Linked DNA regions of Lewinella sp. 4G2. The protein of the gene in region 2 interacts with the protein of the main gene of each other region in a pairwise test. Links are inferred from orthologs where the notes say so. Each region holds a gene or a part of one and is shown on either strand. Other genes may lie near its edges.

Region 1 (10,983 bases), 2.5 Mb from region 2 along the record:
GCCGCTAAACGATGAATGGGAAAATGCTCTTCCGTGAGCGCCCGAATGATCAGCGCACGGTTGGCAATGGATTTAGATCCTGTCAGTTGAATTTGCCCCTTCAGCGGGCCACCAGGGTAGGAAAGAGTAAGCATAAAAGTTGGGCTGGTTGGCTTCGGGCGAAACCCATTTTAAAGAACTGAGCCGGAAACAGGATTAGTCCGATTTCGCTGCAATTGGTTCGTTTATCACACCAATTTGGAGTTCTGAGGTTGCCGGTAAAACTACTGCGGCTTATTCTTGGTAGCCAACCAATTCTTCGAGGGAAATACGACCCTCATAAAAGGCCTTGCCCACGATAACTCCGTAGCAGCCAAGAGACTGGACGGCATCGAGGTCCGCGGTTGTAGCTACCCCTCCACTAGCAATCAGGTTAACCCGAGGATTCTCGGCGATGATCTGCCGGTACATAGCTTCGGAAGTACCCGCGAGCATCCCGTCTTTACTGACGTCCGTACAAATAGTGTAGCGCAAGCCCTGCTCTACGTAGTGGCGAATGAAATCATAAACGCCCAGGTCACTACTCTCCTCCCATCCGGATACGGCGATCTTCCCATTTTTCGCGTCTGAGCCAAGGATGATCTTCTCCGGTCCGTAGCGTTCGATCCAACCCATGAACACGTCGGGGTCCTTCACCGCTATCGTCCCACCGGTAACTTGGTGGGCACCGGAAGCGAAGGCGATGCGCAGGTCTTCGTCGGATTTCATTCCCCCACCCCAGTCAATCTCCAGGTTGGTGTGGCCAGCGATGCGCTCCAGTACTTTATGGTTGACGATCCCACCTCCACGGGCCCCGTCAAGGTCCACTACGTGAATTTTCGTCAGCCCGGCAGCCTCGAACTCCTTGGCCTGAGCGAGTGGGTCCTCATTATATACCGTCTTACGGCTATAATCGCCCTGAGAAAGGCGGACGCATTTCCCATCGATCAGATCAATGGCGGGGATGATATACATTTTCAGTCTGTAGTCTGTAGTCCGTAGTCTACAGACTGTGGACTACAGACCATAGACTAGAGACTAAGTTTTATCCTTTCAGCGCAGCCACCATCGTTTTACCAATATCTGCTGGTGACTTGACTACGTGGATGCCACATTCCGCCATGATTTTCATCTTGGCTTCGGCCGTGTCCTCGTGGCCACCTACGATGGCGCCGGCGTGGCCCATGGTACGACCCTTAGGCGCAGTCTGGCCGGCGATAAAGCCGACTACGGGTTTGGTGCCGTGTTCTTTAATGTAGTGGGCCGCATCCGCTTCCATGGTGCCACCAATCTCACCGATCATGACGATGGCATCCGTATCGGGGTCCTCCATCAGGAGTTTTACCGCGTCTTTAGTAGTCGTACCAATGATAGGGTCTCCACCGATTCCGATGCAGGTACTCTGGCCCATTCCGGCCTTGGTGATTTGGTCAACCGCTTCGTAAGTAAGGGTACCGGAGCGAGATACAATACCAATCCGGCCGGGATTGTGAATGAAGCCGGGCATAATGCCACACTTAGCTTCGCCAGGCGTCATTACGCCGGGGCAGTTGGGGCCGATGAGCGTCGTATCGTAATCATTGATGAATGACCGCACTTTCACCATATCCTGTACGGGGATACCCTCCGTGATACAAATGATGACCTTAATGCCGGCAGCGGCTGCTTCCATGATGGCGTCTCCAGCGAATGCGGGGGGAACAAAAATCACGGAGACATCCGCGTTCACCTTCTCTACTGCTTCCTTAACGGAGTTAAAGACCGGAACGCCGACGGCTTCCTGGCCTCCTTTTCCTGGGGTAACACCGCCTACCAAATTGGTACCGTATTCTTTCATCTGGCCGGCGTGGAAACCGCCTTCCTTACCAGTGATTCCCTGGACGATGATGTTTGAGTCTTTGCGTACTAGGACGGCCATATCTTTTAATTTTGCTTTGTTAGTATTGGTCTAGCGGGTCATTTGTTCGGAGAAAGCGCGCCTCAATTGGTGTTGCGTTTCTCTTCGCATTCGAAATTCCTACGAGAGTGAACTTCGTTTCAAGCAGCCAGTGTACTGACCCGGAGGTATGTTCCCGTAGATTGGCGGCGAAGGTAAGGAATTTCACGGCCTTAAGTTGGGCCTCTCATTGCTTTTCGTTTGAGCTTCGGCGCTTGCCTTCATGAGATTTATTGGCAGCGACCAAATCGCCTAAAGCAAAAATGCCCCGGCTACCTACTGGCGGCCGGGGCATTTCATTCGTCCAGCAACGACTTACCTGAGCACCACCATCTTCTTGGTTGCACTCCAGTCGCCACTCGTTACCGTGTACTTCAGTACGCCGGCGGCCTGCATCAATTCCGAACGGTCGAACGTCAGCGTGTTGATACCGGGCATGCCTTCCAGCGTCCGCGTGGCCAGCACCCGACCGCGTACGTCGCTGATCTCCAGCGTCGTCTCGCCGGCCTGAGCCAGTGTGAACGTGATTGTTGTTTGGTCCACAACCGGGTTGGGCGTGTTCTGGTACAACGCATTTTGCTGCGCGGACGCAGGTGCCGAGGTACGGACGAACGACAGACCCAACTGGCCCGGCGTACCGTACTCGTCAACCCCTTCCTGGTACACCAGGTCGTCCGTCAACTCGATCGCTTCGGACAACCGCACCGCGTTCACCGCGCGCACCGTCAGCGTGATCTCACCCTGCGTACGCACCGCAAAGCCGATCAGGCCCTCCGTCTCGTAGTTCAGGTTCAGACCACCCTGGCCCGTGACACTCACGTCCAGTAGCTCCAGGTCGCGGCCGAGATCGAGCGTACCCTGGAAGCCGTACAGATCTTCGTTCGTGAACGTCAGCTCGTGTGTCTGTCCGCTCTCCAACTTCGCGTCCTCCGTCTCTAGGTTCAGGCTCGTACGCCCTGCAGCGTTCAGCACGTTACCCATCTCGACGGCTACGAAGTCCGCGTCCAGGATGTTCGCCGCCAGGTCGTTCACGTTGTACACCTCGGGGAAGGTGTTCATCCACGTGTCCGCCGTCATCGCGAAGTCCGCGTTAACGAAGCGCCAGCTCTCACCCGTACGGTACATGTCGTCCAGACCCAGGATCACCCGTTGGATGGCCACCATGTCCAGCACGTTGATCAGACCGTCCTGCGTCACGTCCGCCGCCACGTAGTCGTACGCGTTGTCGAACGGTGCAATACCCAGGATCATGCGCGAGATGCGCACCACGTCGGATACTTTCACCGACTGCAGGTCGATCGCCACGGCGTGCGCCGGCGTGACCGTGTAGTCCATGCCACTCGGTACTTCCGTGAAGGCAAAGGCACCGTCGGCGTCCGTAGCCCGCATCACGTCCATGTCGTCGCCACCTGTCAGGGTCACTTCAACGTCGCTTACCGGCGCGGCGTCCTGCGTCAGGATCGTACCCGCTACCAGGTTGCCACCCGTTCCGCAGTCTACGTTGTCGCCCTCGTCCACCTGGATGAGCACCTGGCACGAAGCCGGGGCCACTTCACTGGCGTCGAGGTTGTCGCTGAACGCGTACACGTCCACCGAGACAAACTCACCGGCGTCGCTACAGAAGACCTTCAGGCCCGTCTGTTCCGCGGCCAGTTCGGCGCCGCCACCGGCCCGGACGATACCGTAGCTCGTCACTTCGTCACCGAAGCAGTCCACCAGCGGGGAGTTCGTCAGGAAGTCCGTCGCCCACACTTCGGCCATGGCCATCGTGCCTTCGTCGTTCATCTGCAGCGTGGCTACCAGCGTCTGGATACACAGCGGTACCGGAGCTACGTCGCCACATACGCTCAATGGTACGATCACCGGAGTGGCGTTGCCGCAACCGTCGATGGCCGTGATCCGGATGGCGTGGTCGCCGGCCGGTACGCCCGTGGCGTTGATCACGTAGTTGCCGTTGTCGGCGTCCGTGGCATCCAGCGTAATCACTACGCCGTCCACCGTGGCCGCTTCGAACGTACCCGTGAAGTTCGGATCGAGCTCCAGCTGGATACGTGGGGCCAAACAACCGTCAGTGGCCGTGAACGGCAGGCTGACGTCGGCCGTACAGCCGGGGATGCAGGCCGTCGGTGCGGCTACATCGACCACCGGTGAAGTCCGGTCGAAGACGTTGATCGTCTGCACGTAGGTGAACGATCCGCGGCCCGCGCTCGTCGCGTAGCCCGTCAGTTCGTTGTCGTCGTCATCGTTCGGCGTGAACTGCGCGTTGGCGCTGCCGCTCGTGAAGGCCAGGTCATCAGCCGTCGTTGCCGCGTTACCGCTCACTACGTTGAGGTAGAAGACCGACTCGTCGTCCACGTCCAGACCATCGCGCGTGATGAGCGTCGTGCCGCCCAGGGCGGGGTCGTACTCACACGTGTTGATGATGGTGTAGGTCGTCACGATCTGGTAGCACTCCTCACCGGCGGTGTTGAACACTTCCTCCGTGACGCTCGAGACAACGGGTGCGTCGCAGGCACCACCGGTGATGCTCAGCTCCTCGGCTTCGAACTCGTCCATACAGTCGAACGTCGTGGCGTCGCCCGGCAGCGTGATCTGGTAATCGTAGACACCCACGATCGTGATGAGCTGCGTACAGTTGTCGCCGCTCACGCCGCCCTGCGCGTCCGTGGCTACGTAGGACCGAACGGCCGTACCGATACCACACTCGTTGAGGTTGTTGACCACGAAGGTGCTCGTCACCTCGGACTCACAGGTCGAGACAATGCCCGGCGTCCCGAAGGCCGCGTCCAGCTCAGCGCTCGTCGCTTCCTCCAGGTTACCGCCCGGGATGGCCGCACCGAACTCGGAGCAGGTCAGCGTCACCGCGCTCGGCGCGATACAGGTCGGTACGTCGTTCACTTTGAGTTCCACCAGGACCTCACCCCAACAGGTGTTGGAGTTGCCGGCCTCGTCCGTCACCTCGAGGGTTACGAACTGGACGCCGAGGTCGTCACACGTGAAGGTCACCTCGTCGAAGAACTCCGTTGGCATATCCATCGTCGGAGCGAAGGCAATACCGTAGGTCAGGTTCGTCGAACAGTCGTCCTGCGAGCCTTTGTCGAACTGGGCCGGTGTCAGCGTGGCCGTGCCGCCGGGGCGGGAGAGGCTTACGTTGAGGCCGTTCTCACAGAAGGCGGCCGGTCCGCTGCCGTCCACGACCGTGAACGGTACGGTGGTCACCGTCTGGTTACCACACGCGTCGGTGGCCGTGTAGACGAAGGCGTAGTCACCCAGCGGCAGGGCGTCGGATAGCTCCGGCGCGCCGTTGGTCAGTTCAACCGGGTAGGCGCCGTACGGAGCCTGCGTCAGGTCACCCTCGGGGTAGATGGCTACCATCAGCTGTACGGCACTGCCGTCACAGGCGTCGAGGGCAGCTACGCCCGGTCCGTCGAGGCGGACGAAGGCAGCACACTCTCCCCCCACGTTGGTGCGGTAGGTCAGTTCATCGTCGAGGTTACCCTCGCCGTCGATGGTCATGCTCGGGCCGGAGAAGTCCGGTCCGGTCGTATCGCCCACTTTGACGAACTGGCTGAAGGTGCGTACGTCCGTCGGGTTACACCAGTCAACGACCGTGTAGGTGCGCTGGAACTTGACCGTGTTGGGGCAAGTCTGGATGGGGTTGGGCGAGTTCTCGTACGTCACGGCGATCATCGAACACATCGCATCGGCCGAGCCGAGGGAGAAGGTCCGCTCACCGAGCGTGAGTACGGGGTAGTCATCCTCTTCGGGAACGAACTCCAGCGGGGAATCCATATTACCACAGGCTTCAATCTCGACGACGGGCTCGATGCTCATCGCATCGAGGCTATCGAGCGTCGGGCGGTCGAAGGCGATCGTGAAGCTGGTCACGAGTTCGTCGTCGCCAGTCTGCTCGTCGGCGTTGAGCGGAGCACAGCCGTCGGCTTCGTTGGCGCGGAAGAAGCGCTCGATGACCGTCTGTCCACAACCATCGGCCGGGCGGGTGACGATATCGGAGACACACACTTCGATCTCGGAAGCACAGTTGTCGGTGAAGACCGGGATCATGGCCACGTCGGCGTCGGTGTTGTCAAACGGCGCGGGGCTGAGTACCGCCAGCAGTTGTGGGTCGATACTACCGTCGATGATCTGTCCGGCAGCGTCGACGCGGAAACACTTGCTCACATCCGGTCCGAGTTCGTTCACGTTGTTGGCATCTACGTCAGCGCACAGGAGACCTTCGGTGATGTTGTCAGGCGTCTCGACGAGTACCGGAGGCGTTTTGTCCTCGGCATTCACCGTACCCCAGCAGCGATCGAAGCCTACGATCGTCGCGCCGTCGGGCACGCTGACCATGTAGGTGTAAGTACCACAACCGTCGATGATGTTGCCGTTGCTCTCATCGCTGTCGTTGACGACGATGTCGAGTACCAGGTTCGGCATGACGGGCAGGTCACCAGTCAGTACTTGCTGGGCGATGAGTTCGAAGGAACAGTTGTCGTCCAGCGTAACGTTGATCTGGCTGATGCAAGCAACATTCGCAGTGTCGGGGACAACGTTGATGTCAACGAATGCCGTATCGATCAAGCCATTCTCATCAATAACCAAGACGCAGAAGCTGTCAGCGCCCAGGTAGTTGAGATCAGGCGTGTACTCAACGCAACCCGTTTCAAGGTCGACGTTGGTGATACTTCCATTATCTGGATCGTCACAGCTACCCAGTTCTACCAGTTCTCCCGTCAGTTCACTCAGGTCGACACAGACGGTGACCGGGATGTTCTGGAAGGTGGTTACGCTGATGAATTCTGGAATGATTGGGCCTGTGCTTAAGTAAAGCGTGGCCATCGCCATTGCGGGATCATCGACGTTGCTATCGGTAATACCGTAGGGTACTACTTCCGTGCCTACGAAGCCGGGCAGCGGTTCGTAAACGTAACTACCATCGGCGTTCAACGTAAGGATACTTCCGCTCGGTAGCATAAATGGTACACCAATTGTAATGGCGTTGCCTTCACTGTCCGTTGCGGAAGTGACCATCTGGTCATCACCTTCGGGGTCGAAGTCATTCGTCAGGATGTTGCCCGACTGGTCTACCCCGGCGGGGCCGACGCTGACGTCGTCACTGGCAAAGGTTTGGTTACCGAAGTCTGGTAGGATGTTGATACTAAGTGAAGCACCGTCAGTCAATCCGTCCTCATCCTCGATTTCGTACTCCGCCAGCACTTCACCAATGAAGTTGGCTTCGGGAATGAATTCGAAGCTACCATCAGGATTTAGTGTCAGCGTTCCTGCTGGGATGGTGTCCCCGTTGAAACTGATACCAAATACTGGAGTGGGTACGCCAAGCGTCAATACGTCGTCTACCTCCCCATCGCCGTCAAGGTCGGCGAGGCTGCTGACTACGGTGACTTCCTGGCCTTCAGGATCGAAGTCGTTAGGATCAATTACGTTTCCTCCAACAGTTACACCTTGCTCCGTAGTAGCTACGTCGTCAACGGCAACTGGTGGTTGCGGTACGTTTGGATCATTCCCTCCAAATACTTCGATGGTAAGTGTGGCCTGGTCTGAAGCAGGGTTGTCATTGTCGTCAATAACTCCGTAGATCAGGCTGACAGATCCAGTAAAGTCGAGTTCCGGAACGTAGAGGTAAGTACCATCCGCGTTCAACGTAATAACACCGGCACGTACAGTCTCACCATCGCTATTCACACCGAATACTGGAGTCTCGACACCTACCTGTACGGTATCATCAATCATTCCGTCACCATCAAGATCAACGATCAGGAGGTTAAGTTCCTGATTATCTCCCTCTGGGTCAAGATCATTCGTTGGAATTGAGCCTTCAACTGGCGTGTTGATCGGGGTTACATCCACATCATTGACTGCGACCGTAATGTTGGTTGGTGCCAGCGTGGTGAGGTAGAGCGTGGCCATGTCCGTGGCGGGCATGTCCGTGTTGCTGTCAACGAGACCGTACGGGATGGCTTCCGTGCCTACGAAGCCAGGAGCTGGCGTGTAGTCGTAGGATCCGTCCTCGTTGATCGTGATCGTGCTTCCACTTGGCAGCGTGTACTCTACGCCAACCATGATCGTATCACCGTTACTATCCAGAGCGAAGGTGACCGTTTGGTCGTCTCCTTCCGGATCGTTGTCGTTGTCGATCACGTTACCGGCCAGTGGCTCACCGGCGGGGCCGATGTTGACGTCGTCGTTAGCGAAGGTCTGGTTGTCGTCCGCGTTCGGCGTGACGCTGATGCTCAACGTTGCACCGTCGGTCAGCATGTCCTCGTCTTCGATCTCGTAGTCGAGGTTCACTTCACCAACGAAGTTCATCTCAGGATCAAAGTCGTAGCTACCGTCTTCGTTCAGTGTCACTACACCGGCGACGACCGTGTCACCGTTGGTATTCACACCAAAGATCTCCGTCGGAACGCCTAGGACCAGCGTATCGTCATTGATGCCGTCTCCGTCCGTATCGGCTACGCCGTTCGTCAGGGTCAGCATTTGACCTTCGGGATCGTAGTCATTCGTAGAGACCAGTTCGCCGCTAACGTTGACGTCTTGCTCCGTGGAGTTATTGTCGTCAATCGCAACGGGTGGCTGCGGTGTGCCGGGATCGTCCGATGGAATGATGGAGATACTGATCTCAGCGTCATCCGTAGCGGGGTTGTCGTTACCGTCAATCGCAACGTAGCTACCGGGGATCTCTCCAAAGAAGCCAGGCTCGGGAGTGAACTCGTAAGTGCCGTCAGGGTTGACCGTGATCTCACCACCGACGACTACCATACCGTCTTCGTCGATGCCGAAGATTGTTGTCGGAGTTCCGAGGGTTACGGTATCATCTGGCATGCCGTCACCATTGGTGTCGAACAATACGGAGTTGACCATCTGGTCGTCCCCTTCCTGGTCGGAATCGTTGGTGAGCAGGTTACCCGTTGCTGGTGTATCCTCCGGTGTGTTGATGATGTCGTTCTCGGCGATCGTGGCGTTCGGCGGTGCGAGCGTCGTCAGGTAGAGCGTGGCCATGTCCGTGGCGGGCATGTCCGTGTTGCTGTCAACGAGACCGTACGGAATGGCTTCCGTGCCTACGAAGCCAGGAGCTGGCGTGTAGTCGTAGGATCCGTCCTCGTTGATCGTGATCGTGCTTCCACTTGGCAGCGTGTACTCTACGCCAACCATGATCGTATCACCGTTACTATCCAGAGCGAAGGTGACCATCTGGTCGTCTCCTTCCGGATCGTTGTCGTTGTCGATCACGTTACCGGCCAGTGGCTCACCGGCGGGGCCGATGTTGACGTCGTCGTTAGCGAAGGTCTGGTTGTCGTCCGCGTTTGGCGTGACGCTGATGCTCAACGTTGCACCGTCGGTCAGCATGTCCTCGTCTTCGATCTCGTAGTCGAGGTTCACTTCACCAACGAAGTTCATCTCAGGATCAAAGTCGTAGCTACCGTTATCGTTCAGTGTCACTACACCGGCGACGACCGTGTCACCGTTGGTATTCACACCGAAGATCTCCGTCGGTACGCCGAGGACCAGCGTGTCATCATTGATGCCGTCTCCGTCCGTATCGGCTACGCCGCTCGTCAGGGTCAGCATTTGACCTTCGGGATCGTAGTCGTTGGTAGAGACCAGCTCGCCGCTAACGTTGACGTCTTGCTCTGTAGAGTTATTGTCGTCAATCGCAACGGGTGGCTGTGGTGTGCCGGGATCGTCCGATGGAATGATGGAGATACTGATCTCGGCGTCATCCGTAGCGGGATTGTCGTTGCCGTCAATCGCAACGTAGCTACCTGGAATCTCTCCTACGAAGCCAGGCTCGGGAGTGAACTCGTAGGTACCGTCAGGGTTGACCGTGATCTCACCACCGACAACCACCATACCGTCTTCGTCGATGCCGAAGATCGTGGTTGGAGTCCCGAGGGTTACAGTGTCATCCGGCATGCCGTCACCATTAGTGTCGAACAGTACGGAGTTGACCATCTGGTCGTCTCCCTCCTGATCGGAGTCGTTGGTGAGCAGGTTACCCATTGCTGGTGTATCCTCCGGCGCGTTGATGATGTCGTTCTCAGCGATCGTGGCGTTCGGCGGTGCGAGCGTCGTCAGGTAGAGCGTGGCCATGTCCGTGGCGGGCATGTCCGTGTTGCTGTCAACGAGACCGTACGGAATGGCTTCCGTGCCTACGAAGCCAGGAGCTGGCGTGTAGTCGTAGGAGCCATCCTCGTTGATCGTGATCGTGCTTCCGCTTGGCAGCGTGTACTCTACACCAACCATGATCGTATCACCGTTGCTATCCAAGGCGAAGGTGACCATTTGGTCATCGCCTTCCGGATCGTTGTCGTTGTCGATCACGTTACCGGCCAGTGGCTCACCGGCGGGGCCGATGTTCACGTCGTCGTTAGCGAAGGTCTGATTGTCATCCGCGTTCGGTGTGACCGTGATGCTCAGCGTAGCACCGTCGGAAAGCATGTCTTCGTCTTCGATCTCGTAGTCGAGGTTCACTTCACCAACGAAGTTCATCTCAGGATCAAAGTCGTAGCTACCGTCTTCATTCAGTGTAACTACACCGGCGACGACCGTGTCACCGTTGGTGTTCACACCGAAGATCTCCGTCGGTACACCGAGGGCCAATGTATCGTCATTGATACCGTCTCCGTCCGTATCGGCAACGCCGCTCGTCAGAGTCAGCATTTGACCTTCAGGATCGTAGTCATTCGTAGAGACCAGTTCACCGCTGACGTTGACGTCTTGCTCCGTAGAGTTATTGTCGTCAATCGCAACGGGTGGCTGTGGTGTGCCAGGATCGTCCGCGGGGATGATGGAGATGCTGATCTCGGCGTCATCCGTAGCGGGATTGTCGTTGCCGTCAATCGCAACGTAGCTACCTGGAATCTCTCCTACGAAGCCAGGCTCGGGAGTGAACTCGTAGGTACCGTCAGGGTTGACCGTGATCTCACCACCGACAACTACCATACCGTCTTCGTCGATGCCGAAGATCGTGGTTGGAGTCCCGAGGGTTACAGTGTCATCCGGCA
Region 2 (11,003 bases):
GTAGGTAAGTCGTCACCCGAGATGGTGACGGGTCCACTGCGGTAGGGGTTGGGAAAGATATTGACTCGCGCGCCCCAATCAGGTTCAGCGGCTGTAGGCGTAAAGATGCCAGAGGGGGCCTCCGTGTAAGTCAGACGCCCGGGGATCGTATCAAAAGGTTGCGGCTGGAAAGTATCCTGATCACCAAATTCCGGTGCATTCATGCCCCTAAAGTAGATGGGGGAGTCCCCTTCTTTTTTGTCCTCCCGGCTAAAGCACAATTCCAGCATCACAGCGCCGGGTGCAACGGTAAAGCCGCGTGCCGTCTCGGATACAAATGAGACATTGAAGCTGGCCGGATCGGTAGAGGAGATCATTGCGTCGTTACCCACGAAATTGAAGGGGTTGTCGCCCAGCCGGGCTTCGGCGAAATCAAGCGCATCGCCGTCCCAACTCAGCGAGAATTGCATGGCGGCGATGTTATCCGGAAAGGAATCCGCGATGACGGGAATACAGACGATCGGGTCAGCGGTGATGATTTCAACCGTCGGGATGCGAATCGTGATGTCCGCTTGGGCGGACAACGAGGTACTCAGGCCACAAAAGACCAAAAGAGGTAAAAAATACTTGTTCATAGTGTTGTTGTGACTAAGGCTGTCCGCAACTCTGGACGAAATTTTAGGCTTAAGGTCACCCAAAGGTAAGCAACCGCTTTCATCACCAGGATGAAAGCGGTTGCTGCGAATCAATTCAGAAATGACTTACCAACGGATCACTTGCTCCGTTCCCGTCCGCACGCCATCGGTAAACCGCAGTTGGTAGCTGCCAGCGTTCAGGTAGATATCGAGGGTAGTGGCGCCGTGGCGCAGGGTGCCTTCCCAAATCTGGCGGCCGCTTACGTCGTAAAGGGTAGCCTCCAACTGTAGGGGCAGGTTGTTGCTGAGGGTGATCGCCCCCCGCCCGGGGTTGGGAAAAATGCTGACGCTACCCGTAGGTAGTTGTGGCCTTTCCGTACTGGTCAGCAATTGCGCGCAGTCCAGCGTCATATCGCTGTCTTCAGTCAGATTCATGCGGGTGGTCACTTCCTGGTCGCCACACATCAGGGTGATGGTGTACTCCCCCTTGAAGCCCCGGAGATCGGCCTGGCCGGACCCGTTGGTCGTTACCGTTTCGTCCGTCCACCAGTCGTTAAAGACGAGGTCGGTAAAGACCTTGTGGGTGGGGCGTTTTTCCCAGTTGGCGTAGTAGAGGTTAGCGCCCCGGTTCTGCCAGGTATCGACGTCCCACCAGTTCCAGAACATGAAAGCGTCCATACTCGGGTGGCTAAATGTCATCGTGAGGTAGTCCCGTAGGTAAGCTTTAGCCAGGGAGGTGTCCGTTGGCGTCCGCATATCAAATTCCGTGATCTTTTGGTCGAGTTGGAAACGGTTGTAGAAGTCATCGTAGATGTCCTCCACTTCGTAAATGCTATTGGGGCTACCACCGATGTGGGCCTGGAAGCCGATACCGGTGATGGGTGCGTCGGCGTCCACGATCTCCTGTACGAAGGATTGATACTGGTCGTAGATCAGGCTGCCAATTTCATTCTTGGCGCTGATGGTTACGTAGTCATTCAGGACCAGTTCTGCCTCCAGGGCGAGCTCCCGGGCGCGCTTAAATACCTCGGCGTAGATCTCGCGGCCAGTCTCGTAACCGGGGGTGCCCTTCAGAGCGCCTTCCAGGCTGCGGTTGGTATTGATCTCGTTGATGACATCCCAGTCTGTGACGGGCACGTCGAAGTTTTCGGTCTCCAGCATTTTGACCAGGTGGTTTTCGATCTGAGCCTTGAGGTAGTCCGGGTCGCCGGCGTTGTTCTCCATGCGGAAGGGCATATTGTCCCAGCCCGGCCACAGCAATACGTGGCCGCGCATGTGGATGTTACGGTCGGCGAGGTAGCTCACGGTGCGGCGCATCTGGGAGTTGGTGGTCACCCACTGTTGTTCCCAACCCGGCCATTTGAAGTCATTCTCAAAAACGATCGCGTTGAAACCATGCCCTTTCCCGTCCAGGTCAAAGAGGTTGCGGACGAACGTCTGAGAGTAACGCTGGCCACCGGGGAAGCGCGAGCCAGCTACGGCCGTACCGAACTTGAACTCGTGGTTCTGCATATTCACGGCCACGTCGGCGTTGCTGAGGGGCGAGCCATCTACGTCCAGCACGGTCAGGTTGAGGTCGGCTTTGCGGATGTTCTCGATCCGCTGAGCGGCTTCGGCGCGCCAGGGGGCGTCGGCTTCAAAACCTCCGTATTCGCTGACGTTCAGGTTTTCGGGAAGCAATTCCAGGGGAACATCCTGGCCGTAGTTGATCACGGCGAGGCCACCAATTTGCACGTTCTGAGCGCGGTAACCTACGTGGAGGCCGAAAACCAGGTTTTCTTTCGGATAGGTGCTCTGGGCGTCGATCCGGATGAAGTAGCGGCGCCAGGTTTCGTCTAGATCAATGGGGATTTCAAATTCCTTGCGGAAGTCCGTAGACCGCTCAATGAAGAGGTTGGCCCTGGCCGTCGCGTCGTTCGTTGCGTTGGGTTTAGCGCGAAGGTAGATCACGTAAAGCACCTTATCCCCCTGCTGAATGGGTTCCTGGTTCACCACATTCCACCCGGCCTCGTAGGCAAAGGGAAAGGAGCGGCTTACCCGCAGGTTGATCAGTTCCGAAAACTCCTGCCCGGTCACGGGTTCCGAGGTGCGGGCCAAATTGTAGGCACCCGATCTGCGGCGGTAATCATCCTCGTTATCGTAATAAGGATAGGTCGCGTCGGGCAACGTGAACTGGACGCTCAGGAAGTCAACTAAACCGGTCAGGTACTCATCCGGCTGGGCCGAAAGCGAGGCGGTGCTCAGGAGGAATAGGGCGAGTAAGATCTTCTGCATGGATCGAGATAATTTAGAAACAAAGGTAAGTCCGCTGCCAGCCTTCCCGCTCATTTTGCGGTCACGGTTTCTGACGCAAAGCGGACTCGCGGACCTTTTCCAAGTATTCAGGTTCGACGCCCGTCTAAAATCGAAAATCTAAAATCCAACGTCTGGAAGATGGCGCTGCCGCAGGTGCAAAGAAATTGGGGCCTAAAGGATCGGGCTTATCCGTGCGGACAATACTTTTACGCGAATGATCCGACCCATGTTCAAGTACACTTCCCCGCTTTTGCCGATCCTCGCCGTATTAATCCTTTCCCTCGTCGGTTGCAAAACGGACGATCAGGTTGGGGACGTCAGCTCGGGGACCAGTACCCAGGTTGCACCACCTACTCCCACAGCACCTGCGGCAGCGCCCATTCCGTATACCTTCGAACCGGGTATCCGCTTTGGCCGGATGGATTACTTCACCCGCCCCGAAGACCTGAATTTTCTCTACCCAAATAAGCTGATCAAGGCCAAGATTCACGTCGGTGAGGGGCAGTTTGTGGACGGATACCGCGTGCAGAGCGGACGGGAAACTGAATTTGAAGTGCTGCTGCCCAGTGAGGAAATGGGGCTGCCGACGATGTCCATCAAGGTTTTTCGGAAGGGCGGGCCGTGGAAATTCGCCGGCACCAACGTAGGTGTAGGCACACCCCTCGACGCGCTGATTGAAGCTAATGGCGACCACTTCGAATTCTCCGGTTGGGGCTGGGATTACGGTGGCGCCATCACGAATTGGAAGGGCGGAAACCTAACGGGATTACGTGGCTCGCTAATGTTCGAGCAGGAGATCCTGGAGCTGGATACCATCCCGGAAACGCTCTACGGAGACCATACCGTGAGTACGGCAGATGACCGCCTGTTCGGACTGGGCGTGCACCTGGAGGAGATCCAATTCACCTTCGATGACCCCGCTACCATCAAAGGAAGCCTGCTGAAAACCAAGGACAATAGCATCGTGCCCGGCGTCCGCCTGGGGGATATTTACGGAGGCACCACCGTTGCCGAATTCAAGGAAAAATTTGCCGGCGAATACGAAGTAGCCGACTTCGACGAACCCGGCGGTCTGGTACTAAAAGGCTACCGCGTCTACCCAAATACCGCCAACGAATTCCTGATCGCCTTCCCTGAGGAGAACCCCTACGAAGCAAAGGAACTCCGCATCCAACTGGAGCGCGCGGATAGCAACTGGAAGGTAGCGGGCACGAACGTGGGCGTCGGCAGCACCCTCGCCGAAGTGCAACTAGCCAACGGCAAACCCTTCGAACTGATGAGCTACAACTGGGAAAACGCCGGCGAAGTGATGGACTGGGACGGCGGCCACCTCAAAGGCACCTTCCTCTTCATCGGCGATGCCTTAACTGCAGACGGCAAGCGATTGGAGTACAATGAGGAAATGCAGATCCTAAGTAATGATAGGAAACTACGGGAGTTGATGCCGGTGGTTAGTAAGATTGACCTATACCTGGCGGAGTGAGGACTTGGTGCTTTGGTATTTTGGTGCTTTGGTCCAAAGCACCAAAATACCAAAGCACCACCACGAAGTAGCAGCGTAGCTAAAGCACCCCTAACTAAATAAGAAAGCCCCCGACGACACATTGTCACCGAGGGCTTTCTATTTCTGTAATCCAGCGCTTTACGCCAGCACCGACTTCACCACGTCAGCCGCATCCTGCAGCGTAATGGCGGACTTCACGTTCAGTCCAGATTCGTCGATCATCTTCTTAGCTTCCACGGCATTGGTACCCTGGAGACGCACGATGATGGGAACCTTGATGTCACCAATGTTTTGGTAGGCATCGATGACACCCTGAGCGACGCGATCACAGCGGACGATGCCGCCGAAGATGTTGATGAGGATGGCTTCCACCTTGTCATCGCGCAGGATCATGCGGAAGGCTTTCTCCACGCGTTCGGCGTCGGCCGTACCCCCTACGTCGAGGAAGTTGGCGGGCTCGCCACCGGAGAGCTTGATGATGTCCATCGTCGCCATCGCGAGGCCGGCACCGTTAACCATGCAGCCGACGTTGCCGTCGAGGTTAACGTAGTTGAGGCCGTATTCGCCGGCTTCCACTTCGGTGGGGTCTTCTTCGGTCTTGTCGCGCATGGCGGCAATGTCCTTGTGGCGGTAAAGCGCGTTGGCGTCGACGCTGAACTTACAGTCGACGGCGATGATCTCGTCGTTGGCGTTGTGCAGGGTAGGGTTGATCTCGATCAAAGCGGAGTCCGCACCGAGATAGGCGGCGTAGAGCTTGTAGATGAACTTGGTCATGTTCTTGAACGCCTGGCCGGAGAGACCAAGGTTGAAGGCTACTTCCCGGGCGTTGAAACCCTGGAGACCGAGTTCTGGATCGATGTAGGTCTTGTGAACGAGCTCGGGCGTTTCTTCCGCAACGGCCTCGATGTCCATACCACCCTTGACGGAGTGGATGATGACGTTTTGCTTGCGGGCACGGTCCATGAGGATGGATACGTAGTATTCCTTACAGGCGTCAAAGTCGGGAGCGTATGCGTCTTCGGCGACGAGGATCTTGTTGACTTGCTTGCCTTCGCCGTCCATTCCACCGGGGGTCTGGGGCGTTTTGAGCTGCATGCCTAAGATGTTGGAGATGTGCTCCTTGGCCTCGTTGCGGTTCTTGGCCAGTTTTACTCCACCGCCCTTACCGCGGCCACCGGCGTGGATCTGCGCCTTGATGACAGCGAATTCGCTGCCGGATTCCGCGCTGAGTTTATCGTAATTGGCCATGGCTTCTTCCACCGTGTCGGCTGCGTAGCCCTTCTGGATGGGGACGCCGTACTTTTCGAGGATGGATTTGCCTTGGTATTCGTGGAGGTTCATATGTGGGCTATTGTATTTAGCGGGTTGGTTACCGGGCGCGAAGATAGTTCGCGGCGGCTTATCTATTAAGGCTTCAGCTTAGGGGATGTTGAGTAGCTACGGGAAAATCAACGCAGGAGCGATGGAAATTCGGCATTAGTCCCAATTGGAGGTTCCCCGTGACTTATCGCTCTCATCAATCACGATGGTTTTGGACCATTTGTCGTGCCAGCCGATGATGGGCTCTTTGCCCAGAAAGCTGAGAGGATCGAAGGGGACAATTCTGCTAATCGTCCGAATCATGATGTCTTCCATGGACACCGGATTGCCATCCCGCTTCACCGTCCTTGTTTTGGTGATCATCTTGCCCAGTGATTTGCCTTCGAGCAGACCTTCGGTAAGTGGGTAATAGATGATGATCAGTAGCGCGCCGAGCAAGTAGTCCGTAATCTGATTGTTCTCATCGAATAGGGCGGTATCCAAAATTTCAGGATAAATGGCACCTAAAATAACTCCGATAACTAGGCCAAGCACGGTGTACCCCGCGTAATCAATGAGGTAATTCAAAAAGCGTTTGCCGCGGCTGGCGATGGGGAAGTTTTCGTAGGGGGTGGTGTCGGAGAAGCCTTGGTCTAGGAGGGTGTCGTTTAGCATTTCTAGGTGGGGTGTGGTTTAAATGTAAGCAGATTTTCGAAGTCATAGGCTGACATACATCTCAAGGGAAGGCCCATGCACCGACCGACTAATTCTATTTTTATAGCCCGAGCCTTAACAGTATTGCTATCAAAGTAGGTCCTCATTTAAGACAGATCCCACTTCAATCACCAGCGTCTGACTGTAACGGTCGTGTAAGCCAATAGGCCGTTCGTCTCCAAAATAGGACAGCAGTTCCAGTGGGATCAGCCGGCAAAGTGACCGTTTTAACACCTGAGTAAAAGAGATTTTTGAACCATCAAGTCGGACAGCACGTGTTTTGGTTATAAGCTTCCCGAGAGACCGGCCACTCAGTAGTGATTCACTGATCACGTAATACAAAAAGTACAGAAGAAGGTAGATCAAGCCAGGCAAATGGCTATCGATGAAAATAAGAGCCTCCGCCGAGAGAAATTGATGAAGCGTTACCATCATCAACCAGTACGTCAAGGTTGAGAAGAAAAAATAAAACAGAAGGTCCAGTGCGAATGCATAAGCTCGGCGTTGCTTCGAGGCAATCATTATGATACGCGAATCGCTCGCTAAATCTCCGTCTAGTGTTTCTCGCATGTCAGCTGCATTTGCTGACCATGAAGGTAAGCATCGTCTAATCAGCTGCTACCTACAACTCCTCCCGGTGCGCCTTCACCCACTCCGCCCGCTCCAAAATGGCGGCTTTCTCTTCCCCATCCTTTTTGTCCCAGGTCCGGTACATGAAAGCCATGCGAAAATTCTTCTCAAACTTGTCACGGTGGCGCTCCAGGAAATCCCAGTAAAGGGAGTTGAAGGGGCAGGCCTTTTCGCCGACTTTCTTCTTGTGGTCGTAGTGGCAGTTCTTACAGTAGTCGCTCATCTTGTTGATGTAGTTGGCGCTGCTGCAGTAGGGTTTGGTAGCGATTAGACCGCCGTCGGCGCGTTGGGACATCCCCCTCGTATTGGTGATTTCCACCCATTCAATCGCATCGATGTAGACGCCGAGGTACCAGGCATCGACGTCGTCCGGGTGGGCACCGAGGACGAGGGCGAAGTTCCCCGTCACCATTAAGCGTTGGATGTGGTGGGCGTAGGCGTTGTCCAGGCTCTGGTTAACGGCGTGGGAGAGGCAGTTCATCTTGGTGTCGCCCGTCCAGTACCACTTGGGGAGGCTAAGCTGGTGGTCCAGGTCATTTTTGTAGGAGAACTCCGGCATCTTGGCCCAGTAGACCCCGCGCATGTATTCCCGCCAGCCGATGATCTGACGGACGAAGCCCTCTAGTTGGTTAAAGGTGATCTCGCTGCTTCGTTTGCGGTAGGTCTCGATGGCCGCGTCGATCACCTCCTTTGGAGAAATCATCTTGAGGTTCATCGCGAAACTCAAGTTAGCGTGATAGAGGAGGGGGTGCTTCTCCGTCATCGCATCCTGGTAGGTGCCGAAGAATTGGAGGCGGTTATCGCAGAAATCGTGCATCGCCTCCAGGCACTCGTTGCGGGTGACGGGGTAGGTGAAAAGGTTATCACGCATCCGCCCCATAGTTTCGATCCCGTTGCGTTCGATCATGGCGACGATGTCGCTGGCGTCCCGCTCGAAGATGCTGGCTTCGGGGAAAACAATGTCCTTGGGCAGGGAGCCCCGATTTTCCTGGTCGTAGTTCCACGTCCCGGTTTCTGGCTCGCCGGAGGGATCCATTAATACCTGATGGCGCTTGCGCATTGTCCGGTAGAAGGTCTCCATGAGGTAGGTCTTCTTCCCCTTGAAGATCTCCTCCAGGTCGTCGCGGGTGGACATAAAGTGTTCGGTATCTACCACTTCGATTACTCCTCCAAAACTTTCTGATAATGATTTAAGCTCTTCGTCTAGCCGGTATTCATCCGGTAGCTGGTAGCCCAACTTCTTAGCGCCGATTTCCTCAGCGAGCGCTAGCAGGTTATCGCTAATGGATTCCAGTTGCGCCTCCCGCGTTTCATCGAGCGTTCGGTATACGACTTGGTGGCCGGCGTCCCGAGCCCACTCCGCGAAGTGCCGCATCGCCAGGAAGAACCCCGTGATCTTCTGGACGTGGTGCTTTGTATACGTCGCCTCCGACCAGGTTTCGAAGAGGGCGTAGGTGACGTCGTCGTCGACTTCGTTGAACCAGCTGTGGTGTTGGTTGAGTTGGTCGCCGAGGATGAGGCGGAGGGTTTTGGGCATGGGGTGGTTCCTTTTTTGGTGGAACGGTGGGGTGGGGGTTTGGTTTTTTGGGAGGGTGGGTTTAGAAGTCATCGAAAGCCCAGGGTCTTCAGCCTTCGGCTTCGGGACCCTGGGTTTCGGGGGACCCCTTCAGGGTCTAACGTTCTAAGTGTCATCGAAAGCCCAGGGTCTTCAGCCTTCGGCTTCGGGAACACGGGTTACGGTGACCTGTTCAGGGTCTAGCGCCGTAGGTGTCATCGAGTACCCAGGGTCTTCAGCCTTCGGCTTCGGGACCCTGGGTTTCGGGGGACCCCTTCAGGATCTAGCGTCCTAGGTGTCCTCGAATACCCAGGGTCTTCAGCCTTCGGCTTCGGGACCCTGGGTTAAGGGGGACCCCTTCAGGGTCCTGTGTGCCCGTACTAGGCAGCCAGTACTTCAGGGTCTGGTGGGAAGAGGTATCGTAAATCGAACTCTACGCCATGCCTAGTTAGCAGACCGATTAATTCACTCTGAAAGGAGCTATTTCGCGCTGAGGAAGCGTGGTGAAGCTTTTGATTTTCCACGTATTCCGTCAGCTCATCGAGGTTCGCGTAGTGGGCGGAGAATGATGCGAAGCCATTTTGCCACCCGATCCAATCGTAGTGAGAGTGGCGTAATTTTATGTACTTGGTCGACTTCTTCTTGACCTCCCGAATCAACTCTGCTATCGACCGTGTCCGCGGTAGCGTATGGATGATGTGGACGTGGTCCTCTACGCCATTGATACGAATGACGTGGCTATCCAACGTCTTAAGAATCCGTGTCATCTCGCGATATAAGTCGGGCTCGAACTCAGAAGATATTAGCGGCCTCCGGTATTTGGTGGAGAAGACCGAATGAATGACGATCCGGGAAAGTGATTGTGCCATGCTGCTGTAGTTTTGTTTGTTTTTCACGTAATATTAAACATAATTCTATAAATAAACACGAATTGTGTCAAATTTACTGAGTTGGACCCTGAAAGGGTCCCCATTAGCCCAGGGTCCCAAGGTCCGAAGGACCGACGACCCTAGGCGAATTATCCACCCCATCCCTATCTTCCCCCTCAAATCACGCCCAAAATGCGCTACCTCCTCCTCCTAGCCCTCCTCCTCGCCCAAATCCCCTTCCCCCAATCACTCGGCACCCGCGTCAGCGCCCAGGAACTGGAGGCGATGGCGAAAACCAGTTCCCTCCAATTCCGCAACATCGGACCCTTCCGCGGCGGGCGATCGTGTGCCGTGACGGGCGTGGCGGGCAAGCCGAACCTCTACTATTTCGGGGCAACCGGCGGCGGCGTTTGGAAGACCAAGGACGGTGGCCAGACCTGGACGAACGTTTCCGACGGCTATTTCGGCGGCTCCGTCGGGGCGATCGCGGTGGCACCCAGCAACCCGAACGTACTCTACGTTGGGGGCGGGGAGAAGACGGTGCGCGGAAACGTCAGCTACGGCTACGGAGTCTGGAAATCGATCGACGGGGGGAAATCGTGGCAACAAACGGGGCTCAACAACTCGCGCCACATCGGCCGCATCCGCGTGGACCGCAACGACCCGAACCTCGTCTACGCTGCCGTGATGGGCGACCTTTATAAAGACACCGAAGAACGCGGCGTTTACCGCTCCAAAGACGGTGGCCAGACCTGGGAACGCATTCTCTTTGCGGGCGCTGCCGCAGGTGCCGTGGATTTGGACATCGACGCCTCCAACCCGAGGATCCTCTTCGCTAGTACCTGGAAAATCCGCCGAACGCCGTACAGCCTCTCCAGCGGAGGTGAAGGGAGCGCCCTCTGGAAAAGTACGGACGGCGGCGACACCTGGCTGGATATCTCCTCCGCAAAAGGACTGCCGAGCGGCACCTGGGGCATCAACGCCGTGGCCATCAGCCCCGTGGACGGCGAACGCGTCTACGCCATCATCGAAAACGAAAATGGCGGCGTTTTCGTGAGCAACGACGGCGGCGAAACCTGGGCCAAACGCAACGACGACCGCGCCCTCCGCCAACGCGCCTGGTACTACACCCGGATCTACGCCGACCCGGTGGACGTCGACGGCGTCTACGTCATGAACGTGAACTACCACTACAGCCTGGATGGCGGGCAGACCTTTGAATTCCACCGTGCGCCCCACGGCGACCATCACGACCTCTGGATCGCCCCCGAAAACCCCGAACGGATGATCATCGGCGACGACGGCGGCGCCCAGGTGAGTTTCGACCGGGGCGAAAACTGGTCGACCTACTACAACCAACCCACCTCCCAATTCTACCGGGTAACGACGGATAACCACTTCCCCTACCGCATCTACGGCGCGCAGCAGGACAACTCAACCATCCGCATCCCGCACCGGACGGACGGCGGCACCATCGGAGAAGCCGACTGGGAAAGCACCGCCGGTGGGGAATCCGCCCACAT

Evidence for each region.
Region 1: the proteins of sucC (region 2) and sucD interact in binary tests that used the Escherichia coli proteins (3 or more experiments, as listed by UniProt). The link is inferred for Lewinella sp. 4G2 from one-to-one orthologs.

Annotation. Positions count from the first base shown.
Region 1 is NZ_LVWJ02000014.1:357,385-368,367, forward strand. Bases 1-2,894 are described here. They hold sucD (succinate--CoA ligase subunit alpha), read right to left. Parts: upstream 1,937-2,894; coding sequence 1,064-1,936; downstream 1-1,063. Other genes in these bases: A3850_RS03160 (3-phosphoshikimate 1-carboxyvinyltransferase), read right to left, coding at 1-134; hisA (1-(5-phosphoribosyl)-5-[(5-phosphoribosylamino)methylideneamino]imidazole-4-carboxamide isomerase), read right to left, coding at 274-993; A3850_RS03175 (Ig-like domain-containing protein), read right to left, coding at 2,270-2,894. Outside these bases: more of A3850_RS03175, read right to left, coding at 2,895-10,983. UniProt on the Escherichia coli protein: Succinyl-CoA synthetase functions in the citric acid cycle (TCA), coupling the hydrolysis of succinyl-CoA to the synthesis of either ATP or GTP and thus represents the only step of substrate-level phosphorylation in the TCA.
Region 2 is NZ_LVWJ02000014.1:2,877,984-2,888,986, forward strand. What follows is about bases 3,654-6,567. They hold sucC (ADP-forming succinate--CoA ligase subunit beta), read right to left. Parts: upstream 5,755-6,567; coding sequence 4,552-5,754; downstream 3,654-4,551. Other genes in these bases: A3850_RS12035 (hypothetical protein), read left to right, coding at 3,654-4,392; A3850_RS12045 (RDD family protein), read right to left, coding at 5,890-6,387; A3850_RS12050 (RDD family protein), read right to left, coding at 6,517-6,567. Also shown: A3850_RS12025 (hypothetical protein), read right to left, coding at 1-614; A3850_RS12030 (endo-1,4-beta-xylanase), read right to left, coding at 741-2,888; more of A3850_RS12035, read left to right, coding at 3,124-3,653; more of A3850_RS12050, read right to left, coding at 6,568-6,996; A3850_RS12055 (cryptochrome/photolyase family protein), read right to left, coding at 7,049-8,593; tnpA (IS200/IS605 family transposase), read right to left, coding at 8,992-9,480; A3850_RS12065 (glycosyl hydrolase), read left to right, coding at 9,673-11,003. UniProt on the Escherichia coli protein: Succinyl-CoA synthetase functions in the citric acid cycle (TCA), coupling the hydrolysis of succinyl-CoA to the synthesis of either ATP or GTP and thus represents the only step of substrate-level phosphorylation in the TCA.